One region of the Bradyrhizobium sp. USDA 4538 genome, then DNA from elsewhere that is predicted to be linked to it. Evidence: riboswitches for the same ligand, from Rfam matches in the RefSeq annotation. Region 1 holds a riboswitch; the other holds the start of a gene.
What was found. A riboswitch is a leader RNA that binds a small molecule or an ion and turns the genes downstream of it on or off. The one in region 1 is predicted to bind ZMP and ZTP.
Positions count from the first base shown of each region.

Region 2: it holds a riboswitch for ZMP and ZTP, as region 1 does, so the genes downstream of both, glyA (serine hydroxymethyltransferase) here and J2R78_RS33340 (bifunctional 5,10-methylenetetrahydrofolate dehydrogenase/5,10-methenyltetrahydrofolate cyclohydrolase) in region 1, are expected to answer to the same signal.

Region 1 is NZ_JALJZE010000001.1:7,290,450-7,296,282, forward strand. Features, by position in the region: gene J2R78_RS33315 (hypothetical protein) at 1-153, shown strand, start outside; gene J2R78_RS33320 (VOC family protein) at 169-552, opposite strand; gene J2R78_RS33325 (hypothetical protein) at 816-1,451, shown strand; gene J2R78_RS33330 (hypothetical protein) at 1,667-2,194, shown strand; gene J2R78_RS33335 (hypothetical protein) at 2,315-2,722, opposite strand; ZMP/ZTP riboswitch at 2,942-3,021, shown strand; gene J2R78_RS33340 (bifunctional 5,10-methylenetetrahydrofolate dehydrogenase/5,10-methenyltetrahydrofolate cyclohydrolase) at 3,037-3,900, shown strand; gene J2R78_RS33345 (MaoC/PaaZ C-terminal domain-containing protein) at 4,030-4,482, shown strand; gene J2R78_RS45055 (zinc-ribbon domain containing protein) at 4,541-5,128, shown strand; gene J2R78_RS33355 (hypothetical protein) at 5,352-5,645, shown strand.
Region 2 is NZ_JALJZE010000001.1:7,720,449-7,726,281, reverse strand. Features, by position in the region: gene J2R78_RS35490 (sensor histidine kinase) at 1-1,019, shown strand, start outside; gene J2R78_RS35485 (response regulator transcription factor) at 1,016-1,678, shown strand; gene J2R78_RS35480 (helix-turn-helix domain-containing protein) at 1,889-2,581, shown strand; gene J2R78_RS35475 (DUF4440 domain-containing protein) at 2,683-3,129, shown strand; ZMP/ZTP riboswitch at 3,419-3,504, shown strand; gene glyA (serine hydroxymethyltransferase) at 3,541-4,812, shown strand; gene J2R78_RS35465 (hypothetical protein) at 4,900-5,055, shown strand; gene J2R78_RS35460 (HAD family phosphatase) at 5,509-5,833, shown strand, end outside.

The sequences.
Region 1 (5,833 bases):
CACTATCGTGTGCGCCTCGACGGGGCGTGGATCGATGTCCCCGACGAGGCCGTGGTCACCGAGCCCAACCGGGTCGGCCGCGCTATGGTCTGGCCGATTCCCAGCTACATGGGCGTGACGATCCGCTGCTTCATGCCTGGCAGCATGACTTAGCGCCGCACGCGTGGCTCAGACGTATTTCTGGTCGCGCTCGAGCAGTTCGATCGAGATGCCCTGCGGGCCGCGGATGAAGCAGATCCGCACGCCCGGACGGATCGTGGTCGGCTCCTTGGTGAATTCGACGCCCTTGGCCTTGATCTCGGCGGCGACCGCGTCGATGTCCTTCACCGTGAGCCCGAAATGATCGAGCCCCTGATAGGGCGTCACCGGCGCGGCGTTGACGCCGTCGCCCTGGGCCACCTCCGCAATGAACACCTTGGCGCCGCCGAGCTGGACGTCGATGCGGCCGGGGCCGCGGATGATCTCGCCGCCGAGAATGTCGCGCAGCCAGGTCGCGGTAGCCTCGGGATCGGGACTGCGCAGGTGGACGTGGTCCCAGGTGACGACAGGCATTGCGATCTCCTTGTTGTTGTCGTGCTGCTGTTCGGTGCGCGGCACTCGCTCCCGGGCGGCGCAAATCTAGCGAGCGGTCTGCTGGGATACCATCCCTCCGTTATGCCTGCCCAAGATTGTCGTCCCGGAATGAAACCATTGCGGCCGTCAGCGATTGTCTTCGCGTGGCCGCTCGACCTGCGGCCGTCCCGGAAGCCGCGCGGTGCGGCTTCCTCTCTGTGTGGGGGGCGGCCCGATCAGGCCGCCAGGGTGAGGGCACGACGATGCGGATCGGCTTGGCGTCGTTTCGGAGGTTGGCCGCCGGACGTCTCGGTGAAGGGGGCTTCTACGCCAGCCTGCTGCTGCCGCTGATTGCGCTCGCCGGGATCGCCGCATGGTTCATGCTCCCCGAGCCGAGCGACGCCGGAGACCAGGATGCCTGGCCGGTGTCGTCCATGATCCGCACCGCGCAGAATGCCCCGACCGGCGCGCAACCAGCCCAAATCACAAATCAGACCGCGAGGGATGCGCTAGCCGCACCGGCGGACGAGCCGACCACCGTCGGCGTGGCCATCGCCCCACAGGGGGCAGAGGAGGCCAAGCCGTTCGGGCCCGGCGCTGAAAGGCCGCCGCTGGACAAGCTGCGGATCGCCTCGCAATCGTGGCGGCGCGGCGGGTTGGGTTCGAAGGCGCTGGTCACCCTGACGCTGCGCAATGCCAATGATTTCGCCGTCAAGGATATCGAGATCGCCTGCGCCTTCATCCGCCGCGACGGTCGGCCGCTGACCGAGCGCAAGCGGCTGATCTCCGACACTATCGCCATGAAAAGCCGCAAGACCTACTCGCAAATGTTGGTCGGGTTCGTCAACGTTAACGCAAACAAGGCGAAATGTTCGGTCGTGACGGCGAGCCGCCTCTAATTCCCGGCATCTCGAAAAAGTGACCGCGAATTGACCTGCCGGGTGAACCGTAACGGCCGGACAGGAACTAACTAATAAACCAGCCGTTGATGAACGACCCGGGAGCGCGGATAGCGTCCGGGTGATCATGCGCAGACGATGAAATCGCCCGCGCGATGACTGATGTCGTCGCGCCGAGATGAGCCGCGCCCTGCTGCGCGGGGGGAGCTACCAAAATGCCTGTGGCGCGTTATTTCCTGTTCGTTGGTGGAGTGCTGCTCGCGCTGCTCTTCGTCGTCAATGCCATCGTGCCGCAGGAGGCCGTGGTCGCCGGCCAGAACCAGGGACTGTCGTCGCCGGGCGTCGACAAGACCATGGTGCGCATCAAGTCGACCCAGAAATTGCCCGAGCGGGTGGTCTACGACACCAATTTGCCGACCATTGTTCCGGCGCAGGTCAACGCGGTCGCCGCGGCCATCCCGTCGGCTACGGGCGATGCGTCGGCGCAAGCCCGCGTCCGCAATACGTTCGCCCAGTTCATTCCGCCGGAGAAGGCTGACGCGCAGAAGGTCGCGGCTGAGGCAAAATCGGCTGAACAACCGGCGCAGGCCCAGCCTCAGCAGCCGAAGAAGCGCAAGGTCGCGCGCTACCATGCCCATCCCCAGCAGCCGATGCGGCTGGCGCAGCCCGGCATGTATCAGCCTTACCGCGTCGCGCAGCAGCAGCCGCGCATGGGCTTCTTCGGCGGCTTCGGGACCTGGTAAGAAAAGGCTGCCGCAGCCGGCAATCGATCCGCCGCCGCAAACACTTGCGGCGGCATTTTCATGTCCGCGATCAGGCACGTCGCCGGATGCGGGAAGGCGTCCGAGCGCCGCCCGCTACCTTTAGCGCGGCAGGCGCGGGATCTTGTCCGCGAAGCCGTTGTAGCAGGTCAGCCGCTCGTCCTCTTCCTTCACGAAGCGGCAATCGTTGACGCCCTTGGCCGGGGCGGCCTTCGGCTTCGGCTGCGGCTTGAAGATCTCGTCGTAGCAGATCAGCCGTTCCTTGGTGGCATCGTCGATGTCCTGACAGGCCTGAAGCTTCTGGGCGACCGATTGCGGCTTGCCGGGCGCGGCAGGCTTCTCGCCCTTCTTGGCGGCCGACTTCTTGCCGACCTGGACCAGCGGCTTGTCGCCGACCATCGGCTGCGAGGTCGCTGCCGGCTTGTCGGCGTCGGCGGGGGCCGGCGTGGTGCCCTGGGCGAGCGCGGCAGCCGGGCAGAAGAGCGCCAGCGCGAGGATGATATGTCTCATGTCGAAAATGTCCGAAATGGCGTGATGACCGGAAGGGATGGCGCCGGGGATCGGAAAAGCCCGGCAAGCGCCGAGACTTAACGCAAGTCTTGCCCGAATCCTACCCCCAGAGGTGACCCGCCCGGCACCGATCCACCGGCAAAAGTGAGGGCAATTCGTCGCCGTTCGACCCGCGGGGAGAGCGTGAATTGCCTTTGCCCGGCGGGGCGGCTATGACCACGCCATCTGCGCGACTGGCGCTTGGATGGACCACCATCGGGGAGCGTAGAGACTGAACGCCGCGCGCCTGGGCACCGCTTCGAAACGGAGGTGCCATGACGGCGAACATTCTCGATGGGCATGCACATGCCCAAATTGTCATCGACAAGATTGCTGGCGAACTCGACCGGCTGCCCCGCGCGCCGGGGCTTGCGGTCGTGCTGGTCGGCTGCGACCCGGCGAGCCAGATCTATGTGCAGAGCAAGGTCAGGATGGCCGAGCGGCTCGGCCTGCGCGGCGAGGTCGCACGCCTGCCGGATGATGCCAGCGAGTCCGATCTGCTTGCCGGAGTAGAGGCGCTCAATGCGCGCGACGATATCGACGGCATCCTGGTGCAGCTGCCGTTGCCGGCGCATATCGACGCCTTGCGCGTGATGGCGGCGGTCGATCCCGCCAAGGATGTCGACGGCCTGCACGCCCTGAACGCCGGCCGGCTGTTTCACGGCGATGACGCGCTGGTGCCGTGCACGCCGCTCGGCTGTCTCCGGCTGATCAAGTCGGTCCGATCAGACCTCACCGGCGCCCATGCCGTGGTGATCGGCAGCTCCAACATCGTCGGCAAGCCGATGGCCGCGTTGCTGCTGCAGGAGCACGCGACCGTGACGCAGACCCATATCCACACCCGCGGCATCAGCAGGATCTGCCGCGAGGCCGACATCCTGGTGAGTGCGGTGGGCAAGGCCGGCCTCGTGCGCGGCGACTGGATCAAGCCCCAGGCCATCGTCATCGACGTCGGCACCACGCGCGTCGAGAGGCCGGACGGCGGCTATGCGGTGTGCGGCGACGTCTCGTTCGACGAGGCGGTGCAGGTCGCCGGCGCCATCACGCCGGTGCCGCGCGGCGTCGGCCCGATGACGATCGCCTGCCTGATGGAGAACACGCTGAAGGCGGCAAAGGCGAGGGCGGCGCGGCTGCATTAGCGCGGGATACCTGCGGCGATATGCGAGCGGTGGGTGTCGCTCGCGCATCACGCGCGAAGTTCATGACGTCCGGGGTAATGGAAAGCCCGCACCATTCGTCTATCGTCGCGCGACAGATGGAGGCGCGCGATGCTGTATGCGGAAGATCTCACCGAGGGCCAGACGTTCAGGCTTGGCAGCTACACGATCGGCGAGGCCGAGATCCTGGAGTTCGCCGGCAAATACGATCCGGTGCCAATCCATGCCGATCCCGTCGCGGCTGCGGCAGGCCCGTTCGGCGGACTGATCGCAAGCGGCTTCAACACCATTGCGATCTATCAGCGGCTCGTCGTGGAGGCGATCTGGACCAAGGTGGCGGGGATCGTCGGGCGGAGCTTCGAGATCCGCCTGCCGAGCCCGGTTCGGCCCGGCGCCACGCTCACCGGCCAATCCCAGATCCAGAAGATCACCATCAGGCCGGAGCGGCGCGACGCTGTTGTGATCTTCAAGACGGAGCTGGTCAACGACGAGCAGCGCCCGGTTCTTGTCCTCGTGCTCGACGCGCTGATCCGCATGCGGCCGGCGGAGCAGGGGCCGGTATAGGCGCGGCCTGAGGGGCATCCCGAAGTCATCCGCCTCGGACGGCCGTCAGCGCCTCTACGTGTTCCCCGCACGGGACCTTGTCGTCGCGCAATGTTGCGGCAATTATGACAAGCCGGCGGCAGAACGGCAGCGCATCAATGACGTCATCATCGACGAGGTCGTGCTGCCCGGTATTTACTTCGTCGATGCGCCGAAGGCATTCGACCCAGACGGATGTGCCGCCGTGAAACGCAGCAAGCAGACGAACGGAGAGATCGAAGCCAGGCGGCGCAAGGCCGAGGAATGGCGCCGCATCCAGGCGCAACGCGCCGCTGAACGGCAACGTCTCCGCGACTACAAGATTGCGCTGGCGCGCGACGAGGTTGCCGTGGATACGACGCGGCTCGCGCCATCGAACAGCTATTCGACTCCCGATTTCGTGCTGCGCGGAACCTATCGACCGGAGCCCTTTATCTGCAAGGACTGCGGCGTTGCCGAGGTCTGGACGCCGTTGCAGCAGAAATGGTGGTACGAGACCGCCAAGGGCGATGTATTTACCGCGGCAGTGCGCTGCCGGGCCTGCCGCACCAGGGAGCGCGCGCGCAAATCCGCCGCGCGCCGCGTGCACCTGGAAGGGCTCGCAAGGAAGAAGCCTCCCGTCTCGTAGCGATGGGCGTGACATCAGAGTCGCACTTCACATCTGATACGCGGGGAACCGCTGCGCAGGCGGTCAATGCGTCGCGCGTGCGGAACGTTTCGTTGCCTGATTGGTTCGAGACCTTGAAGCCCCCGATGTGGGGTGCGGGCGGGGAGGAACCAGCCAAGGAAACTTGTCAAGGAAACCTGTCAAGGAAACCATCGCGGCCGGAACCAACGAGAAGGAGCAGCGGATGAAACTCAATTCCACGCAAGTCAAGCAGACCATGACGCAACTGAATGCCCAGGTGCTTCCGGACGATCACCCGGCCGTGGCGCAACTGAACAGCGTGTTCGGTGAGCACACGTTCTTCGTCGACACCAGCGGGCTCAAGGTGCTTGAACCGGCCCAGACCTCCGACATGCCGGGGCAGACCGGCGAAGTCGTCAGTCTCGCCGAGTGGAGCGATCCGGAGCTGACCTCGCTTCGGCCGCACGAGCCCGAGCCGACCGGCGTGCTCATCGCGCTTGAACCCAGCAAGCACTGAAGCGTTCCAGCGCGAAGTGAATACCGGTTCGCGCAACCAAAACGCCACCAAGCAAGGGGATTGAGAGCATGATCCGATTCAATCGGATCGTGCTCTTTGTGCTGCATCGTGCGACACCGCGATCGGCCGTCCTGATGGCGACAGCCCCGACGTCGCATCAAGAGGTGCCGAAAGTCACATGGCAAATC
Region 2 (5,833 bases), 430 kb from region 1:
CGCGCGGCAATGCCATCGGCGAAGCGGTGGCCTGGATTGATCCGGCGGTGCCGACCGCCGAGGCCTGGCACGATGCCGGCCGGCTGATGGCGGTGTTCATGATCGCGCTGCCGTTGCTCTGCGCTTTGGTCTATGCGGCGCTGGCGCGCGCGCTGCGTCCGACGCGGCAGATCCGCGACGGGCTCGAGCGGATCGCCGCAGGCGACCTCGCCGCGCGCCTGCCGCCGTTCGATCTCGCCGAACTGTCGGCGATCGGTGACGTCTTCAATCAGCTCGCCGAGCGCCTCGCCGCCGCGCTTTCCGACCGCAACGCGCTGACGCAGAAACTGATCCTGGTGCAGGACGAGGAGCGCCGCCACCTTGCGCGCGAGCTGCATGACGAGTTCGGGCAGTCGCTGGCCGCCATCCGCGCGCTGGCCGCCTCGGCGCGCCAGACCGCCGCCGCGGATTGCCCGCCTTTGCTCGCCGAATGCGACGGCATCGCGCGGACCGCGACCGACATGATGGAGACGTTGCGCGGCGCCCTCTTCCGGCTCCGCCCGCCCGATGTCGACGAACTCGGACTTGCGGCCAGCCTCGAGGGCCTGGTCGCCGGCTGGAACGGCCGCAGCCGCGGACAGCCGCGGTTCGAGATCGCCATATCGGGATCGTTCGAGCACCTCGCCGCCTCCGTCAGCGCCAATCTCTACCGCATCGTGCAGGAGGCGCTCACCAACGCCGCCAAGCATGCCGGCGCCACGCGCGTGATGCTGCGGCTCGAGATGCGCGAGGCGGCGCCCGGCGGCGGCGACAGCGCGATCGTGCTCGCGATCGAGGATGACGGCCAGCCCGGCGATCCCGATCCCAAAGGCGATCCCCAGCTCAGGTCCGGCCTCGGCCTGCTCGGCATGCGCGAACGGGTCGCCGCGCTGGGCGGGGGGCTCAGCTTCGAGACCGGACAGCCCAGCGGCTCCTCGCTCCGCGTCATCGTTCCCGTCGCGGCCAGCCGAGAGGCCGCACCGGTGGAGCGCGCGGCATGAGCCACGCGGCGCGCACCATCATGCTGGTCGACGACCACGCCGTCGTCCGGGAGGGCTACCGGGCGATGCTGCAGAAGCAGCCGGGCCTCTGCGTCGTCGCCGAAGCCTCCGACGGCGTCGAGGCCTACCGCCTCTACAAGGAGACCGGGCCCGACCTCGTCATCATGGACCTGTCGATGCCCGGCATCGGCGGCATCGAGGCCATCCGCCGCCTCCGGCAGTGGGACAGGCGCGCAAAAATCCTGGTGTTCACCATGCACCAGAACGCGGCCTTTGCCGTGCAGGCGATCCGCGCCGGCGCGAGCGGCTATGTCACCAAGACCAGCCCGCCGGAGACGCTGGTGCACGCCGTGATGGATGCGCTGTCGGGCAAGATCGCGATCAGCCCGGATATCGACCACGAGCTCGCGCTCAGCCACCTTGCCGGCGAGACCAAGGCGGCCGACCTCCTGACCGCGCGGGAATTCGAGGTGCTGCGGATGCTGCTCGCGGAAAACTCCACCGAGGAGATCGCCGAGGCGCTGCACCTCAGCCCCAAGACGGTCGCGAACCTGCATTCCCTGATCAAGGACAAGCTCGGCGTCGGCACCGATATCGAGTTGGTCCGCCTCGCGCTGCGGCAAGGCATCCTCACGCAGATCGATCTCGGCGAACGCTGAGCCCGCGGTGGCACCAGCCAGGCCGCGTACTGGCAAATCGGGCCGCATCTGCCTTCGGGCAAACCGAACATCGAGCCGGCATCGTCGAATGGCCGAGTCTCGAGAAAATCGCGTAACAGACCTCCAGGACAGCCTCGATGCTGGCTCGTCTGGGACATAGTTCAGAACCTGGACTACCTTGGTAGCCCTCGTGATGCTAAAGTTCTCGTCATGAAAGGCTATGGATCATTTTGCCCCGTAGCCAAAGCTGCGGAAATTCTCACGGAGCGGTGGACCCCGCTCCTGCTCCGCGAACTGTTGCTGGGGTCCCACCACTTCAACCAGCTTCGCCGCGGCATCCCGCAGATGTCGCCGACCCTCCTCTCCAAGCGCCTGCAAACGCTAGAAGAAGCCGGGCTAATCTCACGCAGATCAGGCGATAACGGGCATTGGGAGTACCATCCAACCCAGGCAGCCAGGGAAGCCAAGCCAATTATCGATGCAATGGGCTATTGGGGCCACAAATGGGCTCGCAGCCAGCTCACACCCAACGAACTTCACGCGGGCCGGCTCATGTGGAATATGCGCCGTTCGTTCGATCTAAGGCACATTCCATGCGACTTCGTTCTGTACATCGAGATTGCGGACGCTCGGCCAAAGCGCTGGTGGTTTGTTGTGAAGAAGGAGGAAGCCGATCTTTGCTGGGATGACCCCGGCTTCAAGGTCGATATCAGCCTCTATGCGAGTCTGCTGACGCTCGTGCAGATTTTCGTAGACGAGATGCCGCTGCTACGGGCGTGTGAGCTCGGCAAAATCGAGATCGACGGTCCCAGGCATCTTGTGAACAGCATGCGGGCTTGGTTCCCACGCAGCAAATATGCCGATGAGGCGCCGGCGGCCGCAGATCGAGTCTCAGCCAATTGAGGATATCCAGTCCACTTTCTGGACTAGTGGTTCTGCTTGCCTCGGCTATAGCGTTTGCGAATGCGCTCCCGCGCTAAGCATCTCAGCTAAAGGAGGCAAAGATGAGCCGCCCTTCTCTTCTTTCATGCACCCTGTTGTTGATCTTTACTTGTACTTGCGTCAGTCCCGCAGGGGCAGCCCCACCTGCCGACGAACTTTCCTCGGCGGCTGCCAAATGGGATGCCGCCATCAACAACGCAGACTTCGATGCCCTGTTACCGTTGTATGCCGCTGACGCCCGATTGATGCCGCCTGGTGCGCAGCCAGTCACCGGCCCTTTGGCAATCCGTAATTTCTTTGCCGGGCGGGGAAGAAGCGTCAGAGATCACAAGGTTGAGCTGCTCGATGTGTTGCCCATGGGAAACTACGCCTACACCACCTCGCATTTCACGGCCACGCTAGTAGTAAATGAGAAGGCGGCGCCAATTTCTGGCAGCACCGTGAGACTGCTTGAACGCCAACCCGACGGGCAGTGGAAGATAAAGTCTCATATCTTCGTCAAGGAATAGATTCGCGGGTGCCACAGCCACACGGTCAGCCACCCCGCAAGCCTGACGGGCCGCAAGTGACGGATGGTCATGCACCTTGTTGGCCCTCAGCCGAAGACGGCATTGATCATCGGGACATCGGTTCATTGGGTAAGCCGGACGTCCCTCGGTTTGGTCGCCATTGCCGTGGCTGTCGCCAGATGTTCGATCTCGCCCAACGCTGGGCCCGCGGCGGCGCCAGCAACCAACCCTTGCGAGCCCGCCGGGGATTGGATAGCCTTCTGCTCGCGATGAGCCTCGCAGGCTCATTCGTCCCTCGCGCGACTGGCGAGCTTACGTGGAATTGACCACGGTGAAGCGCGAAGGGTTCCAACGCCGTTCGCCTGGGCAACCCGTTCAGCTGATGATCCAGCGTCTTAGGGAGCCCGGACCATGCCGTCATTCCGCAATGAACTCCATCTCAACGATTCGGAAGTTGCCCTTGCGCTCGAGGGCGAAGAGCGCCGCCAGCAAGACGGCGTCGAGCTGATTCCGTCGGAGAACTACACCTATCCCGAGGTGCTCGAGCTGCTCGGATCGGTGTTCACCAACAAGTATTCCGAGGGCTATCCGGGACGCCGCTATTACGGCGGCCAGGAATTTACCGACCAGATAGAGAACCTTGCCCGACAGCGCGCTTGCGCGCTGTTTCGCGCCGAACATGCCAACGTTCAGCCTCTGTCCGGGTCGCCAATGAACCAGGCCGTGTATCTCGGCCTGCTGCAGCCCGGCGATACGATCTTGGCGATGGACCTGTCACACGGCGGCCATCTCACCCATGGCGCGCCGGTGTCGCACATGGGGCGGCTCTTCAACTTCGCCCGCTACAAGACGCAGCCGTCAAACGGCGGCGCCATCGATTTCGATGAGCTCCGCGCCATGGCCCGGCACGTCCGTCCGAAGCTGGTGCTGTGCGGCTACAGCTCTTATCCGCGCGATCTGGATTATGCGTCCTTCAAGAGCATTGCCGATGAGGTGGGTGCGCTGACCATGGCCGACGTCAGCCATTACGGCGGCCTGATCGCCGGCAACGCCTTGCGCAATCCGCTCGATGCGGGTTTCGACGTGATGACGACGACATCGCACAAGACGCTTCGCGGGCCGCGCGGCGGCATCGTTCTCTGTCGCCGGGAGTTCGCCGGCAAGATCGACGCGTCGGTGTTTCCGGGACTGCAGGGAGGTCCGCACATGAACGTTGTGGCCGGAACCGCGGTCACGCTGAAGAAGGCATCGACGTCCGATTTTCAGGCCTATGCAAGACTGGTCATGCGCAACGCGAAGGTCCTGGCCGAAGCGTTGATGGAACGCGGCATGACGTTGATCACCGGCGGAACCGACAATCACATGATGGTTGTGGATACGGTGGCCAGCGTCGGCCTGGACGGCGGCGCGGCCGAGAACATTCTCGACGCCGTCGGGATCACCGCAAACAAGCAGATCATTCCCGACGATCCGCGGCCGCCGCTCAGGCCGAGCGGCATCCGCCTCGGGACGCCGGCGGCGACCACGCGCGGCATGGGCGAGCCCGAAATGCGCCTGATCGCCGAACTCACTGCGGAATCCCTCCGGTCGAAGGGAGATGCAGCGGTCGTCAAGCGACTGAGGTCGAACAGCGTCGAGATGTGCCGCGCTTTCCCCGTTCCGGGGATCGCACCGCCCTCATAGGCGGCCGACCCGCATTCCTGTTCCGCATTCGTCGCGTCACTCGGCAGGTCGTGAAGGTTCCCGGGGGAAGGACCGGAACGGAAATTGATGCTGTTCGTTGGACCGCATGATCTCGAAGACGGAGCGTCCAACGCCGTGACCCGGAAAACCTTGCAAGCACGCTCGGAACAGGCGCTCGTCGTCATCATTCTCAGCACCGGTGCGCTGATCGGTTACCTCGGCTTGGCACTGTCCAGGCTGTGAGAGCTACGTCCGGCGGGCACCAAGCCACCGCGGGCGTCAGGCCGCGGCAAGCATCAAGTCGCTTGGTGCGCTGAAAGCTCGTGCGTGCGTGCCACTGAGTTGCCCGACGCGGCAAGCCAAGCCCCGCAGCAAAAATATAGGGTGAAAAGAGCAAGGCTCGGACAGATCATGTCGCGAGAATGCGGATGTTTGACGCACAAGCGACGACACCCGCCGTCGTCCCGGCGAAGGCCGGGAGCCATTACCCCAAATCTCAATTGTTGCGCGACGCTGGGGCCACAGCTTCCTCTCAACAACCCAACCCTGTGGTTATGGGTCCCGGCCTTCGCCGGGACGACGGTGTGCGCGGGAACAGTCTCGCGATGAATGCAACGCCACGCACAATCCACACACCGGTCACTGAAATCGAGGACATTGCCGCCTGCCCGCAATTCTCGTACACGGTTTCACGCAATGACCTCGCAATTCTCTCCCAACTCCGTCGACGTGCTGCTGTTCGATATCGGCCGCGTCGTGCTCGACATCAACTTTGACAAGGTGATGGCGCACTGGGCGCAGCATGCCGGCTGTGCGCCCGCCGAGCTCGCCACGCGCTTTGTCGTCGACGACAGTTTCAAGCATCATGAGATCGGCCGGATCGACGACGCGGCATTCTTCGAGAATCTGCGCCGGACGCTCGGCATCAACATCACGGACGCCCAGTTCCTCGAAGGCTGGAACGCGATCTTCACCGGCGAGATGCCGGGCATCGCCCCGCTGCTCGCGGCGGCCGCCAAGC